One region of the Fusibacter sp. A1 genome, then DNA from elsewhere that is predicted to be linked to it. Evidence: riboswitches for the same ligand, from Rfam matches in the RefSeq annotation. Region 1 holds a riboswitch; the other holds the start of a gene.

Region 1 (4,237 bases):
CATCAGTGTATAATTCGATATCCTAAAGGCTCTAAATCGTCCAAGACCTGTCCTTGCATCCATCAGAAAGCTCAGAAGTTCCCACCCTTTAGGTTCAAGAATATCCTCTTTGGTAAACTGAGCTGAATCGGCCTTATCTACTGCAAGAAGCATTTCCTGCCAATCCTCCCTGAACTGATGTTTATCTTTATAGTAATCATAAACCACTCTTGCGGCAGAGGGCGCATTGGGATCAATGATATGATTTTCAGCGACTTCCTGATTTCTGATTGTTTCGCTTAAATGATGGTCAAATGCAAGGTAAGCACCTGAAACATAGGGCAAGTTCGTCGTAATATCAAATTCTGTCACCTGAATGATTCCATCCTGCATATCCTTTGGATGAACAAATTTGATATCATCAATTAATCCCATATCCTTAAGCAAGACTGCGCAAACCAGACCGTCAAAATCACTTCGTGTAATTAGTCTATATTTTCCTTCCATGCTAATCCTCCTTGTTCGTTTGAGCATCCTAGCCTTTTAACACTTGATAGAACAGTTGCTCCAACCGCTGACTATTTCATATATACCTATTAAATAAGTTAATAATCATAGACTTATTATACTAAAAAAATAGCCCTTATCTCTAAGGGCTAACTAAATTTATCACCATACACTAGAAACTTTTCATTTTAACGTGGCTGGTGGTAGTCTTGTATTTGTCATATTTGGCCATCATCTTCGAAAGCTGCGCATCGACTGTGGAATCAATGATTTTCCACTCGCCGTTCAAATACACTTCATTCCAAGCATGATAGGTGGAGGTATAAGTACTTTCACCTTCAATCAATTTTGACTTTATGCCCTGGCTTCGAAGCATTGAAGCCATCAGTGATGAATAATCATAACAGATACCTTTCTTTTCTTCAAGAGTGACATCGATCACAGGTAAATACCTGCTATAGATAGTCGAGGCTTTATAATAGTCATAGACGATCGACCGGATGATATAGTCGTAAACGGCATCAAACTTCTCCTCATCCGTTTCAAGATCAGCCATCAGTTCTTTTGCAAGAACGATTGCCTTCATTTCTTCAGCCCAGCTCATATTCTGCACACTTGCAAGATTTACAGCATCTTCATTGACAGTAACCGTCTTAGAGGCTGATGTGATTTTCTTATATTTATTACTGGAAACATTTTGGTAAATTGCTACTGTGTACAAACCACTGCCCATCTGAAGTGGAAATGATTCATCGTTATCGTTGATATTGTAGATGTACTGCTGCGTATCTCTCTTTATGATTATTTTAAACTTAGTATAATCGGTTGTTGTATAATTTATCTTAACAATTCCTTCATCGGGCTTGTAATTAATAATGCCATCTGCAAATGCGAAACTTGATAACACGGCAATCATTACTACAAACAGAACTACTAACTTTCGCTTCATCTTTCTCGCCCCTTTCATGACTTCAATTATTATATATATACCACATTTGATAAAACATAATCATGCTTAACCGCTAAATAGGTCTTTGGACTCACCAAAGTCCATTGAATCACTCTATGCTTGCAGTCACATTATAACACTAATTCATCGAATGAGCTATCTTTGTGATAGGCAAAAAAAAAGCCTTATCGGCTTTGTCAGATAAAATAGCTGAGAGGGTAACTTATCCTTTTAAAATGATTTTACTCCAACATAATCGTTGATTGATTTTTCAATCGAGTATCTCGCACTACCTTTTGACAACTGTGCATCAACGGTAGTATCGATGATCACCCATTTTCCATTGAGATATACTTCATTCCATGCATGATACACGGATGTATAGGTACTTTGACCATGGATCATTTTAGTTGGAACACCAACGCTTCTTAACATCGATGCCATCAGTGATGAATAGTCGTAACAAATACCATTGTTGTTCTCAATCGTCAATGTGTTGTTTGGAATAAATCGACTATCAACAGTAGCTGCCTTTTGATAATCATAAACTACATTATTGATGACGTACTTGTAAATTGCATTGAATTTTTCTTGATCTGTCATCGTTTCCGTAGTCAATGAATCAGCTAATACAGCTGCGCTAGTATTCTCTTTCCAATTAATGGTTTGAATACTTGCTGTGTAGACTTTCATCATATCCACCGTAACAACTGCAGTAGCAGAAGTCACTTTTCGATATTTGTTGCCATCCACACGTTGATAGAGTCCTATTGAGTAATCTCCGCTTCCCATTTGAAGTGGAAACTCCTCTTGTGAATCATAAAGGTTATAAACATATTGTTCAGTTCCCTTTTTCACTAGAACTTTAAAATCGGAATAATCAGTTGCAGTATAATTGATGCTTACTGTGCCGATTTCTTCGTTGACCTTGATAATGCCACCATCTGCAAAAGCAACGGCGGACAATGTCATGATAATGAGTGTAAGAGTTAATAAAGAAATCACTCTTTTCATCTAATTCTCTCCCTTCGGCACCTGGCTATCTTCATTATGAAGACCCTGTAGTTTTGCGTCCCCACCTCACGATGGGTTTGCCTTGTTACATTTGGGAAAGAAAAGTAAAAAACTTTTCTTTCGGCGACTGGCTGCCATATCACACAAGTGACTTAGGCCCTCTAGTTTTGCGCCCCAATCTTTCAACTGGTTTGCCTTGTCGAGAAAAGATCTGATACCTGGTGTGCAAACATGGTCTACACAACCTATTTGGCAATCAAAGTCTTTCTCTGGAAACTGGCTGTCATAGTTCATATGAACCTTAGACCCTATAGCTTTGCGACACTGATTTTCATCAGCTTTGCGATTTACAGAATAATTTTGGTCAATCGAATCGACTTTTGACTACCCTCTCAACTACATTATACCACCATTTACAACAATACAGTCGTAATTTTGATTACATCTTGATTACAGGGCAGCTACGTTTACAAGTCATATGCTCTTAAAATCTTTTAGGATTATGTAAACAACAAGCGTCATTGGATTTTGTCTTTAACAATATACCTCGGTCTAGCTTTAATCTCGTCATAGATTCTCGAAATATACGTCCCAATAATACCAAGCGAAATCATAATCATAGAACCAGTGATCAGAAGGACCAGAATCACTGTTGAGAATCCATCCAATGCGTTCCCGACCAAGTAATTAGCCAGTGTCTGAATTCCTAAGATGATTGCAAAGAACAAGAAGATAAGCCCGCTGATCATGGTGATATAGAGTGGTTTACTTGTATAAGAGAGAGTGGCATTCAGTGCCAACATGGCCAGCTTCGCAGTAGAAAAATGACTGACTCCATTTACTCTCTCCTCTACATGAAAAGGATGTTGAACGGTTTTGAACCCAACCCATTTTACGATACCTCTGATAAACAGGTTTCTTTCATCAAATCGTCTTATTGATTCAACCACCTGTTTGTCCAGTAGCTTGAAATCTGATGAGTTTCTCATATCTAGATGAGTGACTACGTTTAAGACCCAATAAAATAGTTTTGCAACGGACCTATAAAATAGGGACTCTTTTCCTCTAGTGATTTTTATGCCTTCCACGATATTCGCATCTTCCTTAATCAGCAGCTCGAGCATAGGTCTTATTTGATCGGGCGGATGCTGCAAATCAGAATCCATAAGCAGATAAAGCTGGGCATCGATGCTGTCAAGACCTGCAGCAAGAGCGATTTCCTTGCCAAAATTCCTTGCAAACCTTATCGCTTCTGCCTGAGGATACTCCTTTACGATGGACTCCAGCACCTGCCAGGTATTATCAGTAGAACCGTCATCGACAAACATGAATCGACAATCCACTCGATCTTGTTCAAGTACGCGCACAATCTCCTTAAAATTGGTTTGCAGCGCTTTTCCTTCATTGTAAACAGGAATAATAATCGCTAGTTCCTTATGCCTATTAACCATATCCATAGTTGACTCCTATTTGTAGATTACATTTTTGTAGATCCAAAAATTCCACATCACGATACATGCCATCTTTAAGAGTGGAGATATCAATTCACTGATTCCTAGTATCTCTGTAAAGAATGTCATCAGTACGATATTGGCGACAACCAGATTGAAAATGAACAGCAGTCCATATTGCACCAATTGCTTCCTAATATCCTTTGTCGACTCAAACGACCACTTTCTATTCATTAAAAATACAAACCAGAAAATCACACAATAAACCAGCACACTAGCGATGATATATTGTGCGTTCAACACCTTAATCAGCAGCACATACAAACCGTACTCGATG
Region 2 (4,237 bases), on a different contig from region 1:
CCGCCGACTTCAAAAGACCAGCCTGCAGTACGGGTTTTGTTATTGTGCCTGAACTTAATGACCGTTCCGGCGTCAAGAGGCTCAACGGGCTTGATCAGCACACTCAAGTCGCTTGTGCGTTCGACCTGATACTCCACTGCCGGAGTGATTGACAAGAAGGTTGCAAGATACCCGTCGTCAATCTCTGTGTCCGCGGTCACCAAGAACGAAGTATCCTCACTGATCAATCCGTCAACTGCATCCAAGGCCTCGACGCTCAGGATGTCAACCGCTTCCTTGCTAATATCCACCCTATCAGGCGGCAATTCGATTTGCACTTCTTGCCCAGTGCCTTCCTTCTCTCTGTTTAGCATCCAAATACCTGCCATTAGTGCAATTAAAACCGCTGTCATAATCAGTGCGATCCGCTTTTTATCCATATCGATCCGTAGACCTCCTTATCTTCTGTCCGCTTTTCTTTATTATAAAAAAACAATACCCAGATGAGTGGAATTTAAGAATAATTTAATATAAGGAAGTTCATTAATGGAAAAAGGATGCTAAAAGTAAAAAAGTTCTCTTTGGGTTAGAAAGAGAACTTCACATCAGTAGCAGTATTCTTTTATGGTGACAACCATCACCTTTGATCTAATCTTCCCCCTAGACCAGCTCGCTTATTTCCACTTCGAATAACCAAACGAACCATCGTCTCTGATCGAGGTCACCTCAAAGAAAGGATAGCTAAGATGCCACTCTTCTTCATTGGGATCAAACATTAGATAATCATATTCCAAAAGGTTCTTACCGAATCCTGTCGGCTTCTCGCTGCTAAAGCGATAGTACTTCATAGTAAGCGATGTCGATATACCTGTTTCGATTTCGATTTCAGTTGCGATTTGAGCTCCTAAAGCCACTAACTCAAACTCATATTCGTCGAACAGACGCATGAAGTTCTCTACGCTGTCATCAGCAATGTTTGCAACAATGCTTACTTCTTTGGTTCGCATGTATTCAAAGATTTCAATGTGAAACCTTTTAATATGGATCTCTTCCTCTCCAAGAGTGATGACACCGTATTCCTCTTTGAGACCATCCTGTATCTGATACAAGTTGAAGGCTTCAAGCTTTAGCACCTCGGAATAACTATATTGCGATGCGACTCCATCCTTAACCGCTAAGATAGCAACTTTGACTTCTCTATCAGAATGAATACCTTCCACGGTTAATCCATCAATTAACTCGTCCTCGAGCACCCAGTAGTTTTCGCCCGCCTCGTTGTTGATTGCCGCCCATTCATTACCTTTTACTCCTAAAAAGGCCATATAATAGTCCGCATCACCCTTATCCCATGTCACTTCAATAGATGTATTCGACAGTGCCGCTATGGTCACATTCGTCGGTGCTTTAGTCTGTGGATTGGTTAGTGCTGTAAACTCATCTATAGTGAGCATTTTGGATTTATCCATCGAAGTGAACAAGTTCACCGGTACGCAAAAGTTAAGGTTCTGACCTTCAACTAAAAAAGTTGTGATTCCGATTAGCTCACCATACTCATCCAATAGAGCACCACCGCTAGATCCTGGACTCACAGGTGCTGTAATTTGAATGATTACTTCCCTTATCGAACTAATGATTCCTTCAGACAAGGTGTTGATGAGCCCTTGAGGACTGCCTATCGTATAGATCTTCTGGCCTTTTTGTAAATCAAGTTCTTGTTTTACAGTTAGCGGTGTGACGGATGTGTCCTCAATTTGTAGCGCAGCTAAATCCAGATCGATGTCATACCCCGTTATGTAGACGTTTCCCTTATAGATGGAACCATCTTCATGTTCTATCTCAATGGTCTGCGCTTGGTCGATCACATGAAGATTTGTTCCGATTTTACCTGATTCATAATAGAATCCGCTGCCTAAGTAGTTCTCTCCCGTGTAGGTTTTTACATGTAACTTGACTAGGCTACCTGAAAGCGACGCAATTTCAGTAGTTGTAAGCTTTTTCTTCTCTACAACAGGAAGGCTTGCACCATAGGTTTTAGGACTATGGGCGTCCAATATCCTCTTGAATACCACCAAGGATTGTTCTTCGCTTGTGGGACTGCCTGGTGCGATCCTGTTGTCTCCTACTCCGGAAAGTATGCCGTTGTTTTTCGCCTTATACACTGCTGACCGTGCCCATGAGCTGATCTGAGCATGGTCTTCGAACAGTACGGTTCCCTCTGCAAGTTCGATTCCAGCTAGTTCAAGGGTTCTCACCATGAATACCGCAAGCTGCTCTCTTGTCAGTGAGCCGCTCGGATCAAACCGATTGTCACCCACACCTGTAGTGATTCCAATTGTCGCAGCTTTTAAACTGTTTTCATCTGTCGTATCGGTAAACTTTATTTCGGGATTGACCACAATCTGAGTTCCGGTGATCTCTTCATAAAGCTTGACCGACAGATACACAAATCGCTCTCTAGTGATATCACCTTGATAGTTGTCAAATGCAGAATCCCTTAACACTTGATACGATGACAAGGAATCAAGTGACTCTTTCGACCAATTTGATGGACTACCAGCTGCAAAAGTTACTGAACTGGCCAGTAAAAGTATCAAAAATACATGAATGACTTTACGCATTACATCCTCCCGCTACACACAATCGGTCGTAACCGATTCCCGCTTGTTTTTAGTGTATCCATTTTCTTATCACACTTTCCGAATCGCGCAATCATTGACCCTTTAAAACAAAAAAGGCAGCCAATTAGGCTGCTCATCATTATAGTTAACGGCAACCTGGCAATCATAGCTTAAACACCTTAGACCCATGGCTTTGCGTCTCAACCTTTCAGTTGATTTGCTCATTATTCGATTTTGGACTCCCGTACAGTATAACTCATTTTTAAGCATTAAAAACACTAATTTGTTAGGGATTTGCTTTTTTTTTTGAACCTTTCTCAATTTTCTGAACGTCTTGTCGGCCTTAATGGGATATTTCCTTGATTGAATTACCACCTACTCTTTCACTAAGAAGGGTCTTTACAATTGGTATCTAGAGTTTTATACTTAAATTACACACTGTTGTGTAATTTAAGTATAAAAGGAGCTCTTATGCAAGCAATCATGGAAACCATTTTTAATGTACTTTACCTTTCAACAGTCATTACTTTAGGTCTTATCATGTTAAGCCATACCAAAGAAAACAAGATGAATCGCCTATTCGGTGCGATGACCTTGCTTCTCGGTTTTGGTGACGCCTTTCATCTTGTACCAAGATCCTACGCACTCTTCACAACCGGTCTAGAAGCAAACGCGACAGCACTTGGTTTTGGTAAGTTCGTCACCTCGATCACCATGACCGTTTTTTATGTCATACTCTATAGAATCTGGATTGAAAAATACCGGGTACAGGAGTCAAAGACCCTTTCAATGACTATCTACTCACTTGCTGTCATTAGAATCGTTCTTTGCCTATTCCCACAGAATGACTGGTTCAACTTTTATCAACCGGTTAGCTGGGGAATCTACAGAAACCTTCCATTTGCCATCATGGGAGCAATCATACTCGTGCTCTTCTATCAGCAGGCTAAAAAACAGAGCGATCTTATTTTCAAGTTCATGTGGCTCGCCATCACACTGTCCTTCGGGTTTTATGTTCCCGTCGTACTCTGGGCAAAAACCTATTCATGGATCGGAATGCTTATGATTCCAAAAACAATCGCCTACGTTTGGATTGTCATTATGGGTTTCAAGCAGATGAGGCAGACGATCAAAGGGCGCATGTAATCATATCATGTGCCCTTTTTATGCTATACTGTAGAAAGATTAAAAGAGAGGTTTTACCATGCTTATAAAAAACGGCACACTTTACACCATTGAAAATGGAATTCTAGAAACAACCGATCTACGGGTGACAGGTGATAAAATCACTGAAATCGCTAAGGACATAAAGCCCAAAGCGCGCGAAGAAGTCATCGACGCAGCAGGAAAACTCGTATTCCCCGGATTTATCGACGCGCATTGCCATGTCGGCATGTGGGAAGAAGGTATTGGCTTTGAAGGTTCTGACGGCAATGAGGCAACCGATCCGATCACGCCGCATCTGCGGGCGATCGATGCGATCAATCCAAGGGATGAGGCCTTCGAACTGGCCTTAAAGGGCGGGGTGACAACTGCTTGTACTGGCCCTGGCAGCGCAAACGTGATTGGTGGAACCTTTACTGTCATGAAGCTGCACGGTCACCGAGTGGATGATATGGTCATCCGTGACAACATGGCGA

What was found. A riboswitch is a leader RNA that binds a small molecule or an ion and turns the genes downstream of it on or off. The one in region 1 is predicted to bind cyclic di-GMP.
Region 2: another riboswitch for cyclic di-GMP. It lies ahead of DWB64_RS00920 (trypsin-like peptidase domain-containing protein); the one in region 1 lies ahead of DWB64_RS17665 (transglutaminase-like domain-containing protein).

What each region holds. Positions count from the first base shown of each region.
Region 1 is NZ_QQWI01000016.1:36,269-40,505, forward strand. Features, by position in the region: gene DWB64_RS17655 (exopolyphosphatase) at 1-486, opposite strand, end outside; gene DWB64_RS17660 (transglutaminase family protein) at 659-1,435, opposite strand; gene DWB64_RS17665 (transglutaminase-like domain-containing protein) at 1,667-2,449, opposite strand; cyclic di-GMP riboswitch class I at 2,463-2,541, opposite strand; cyclic di-GMP riboswitch class I at 2,569-2,655, opposite strand; cyclic di-GMP riboswitch class I at 2,718-2,804, opposite strand; gene DWB64_RS17670 (glycosyltransferase family 2 protein) at 2,968-3,906, opposite strand; gene DWB64_RS17675 (GtrA family protein) at 3,916-4,237, opposite strand, start outside.
Region 2 is NZ_QQWI01000001.1:219,925-224,161, forward strand. Features, by position in the region: gene DWB64_RS00915 (Ig-like domain-containing alpha-2-macroglobulin family protein) at 1-419, opposite strand, end outside; gene DWB64_RS00920 (trypsin-like peptidase domain-containing protein) at 654-2,597, opposite strand; cyclic di-GMP riboswitch class I at 2,745-2,829, opposite strand; gene DWB64_RS00925 (hypothetical protein) at 3,069-3,743, shown strand; gene DWB64_RS00930 (amidohydrolase) at 3,802-4,237, shown strand, end outside.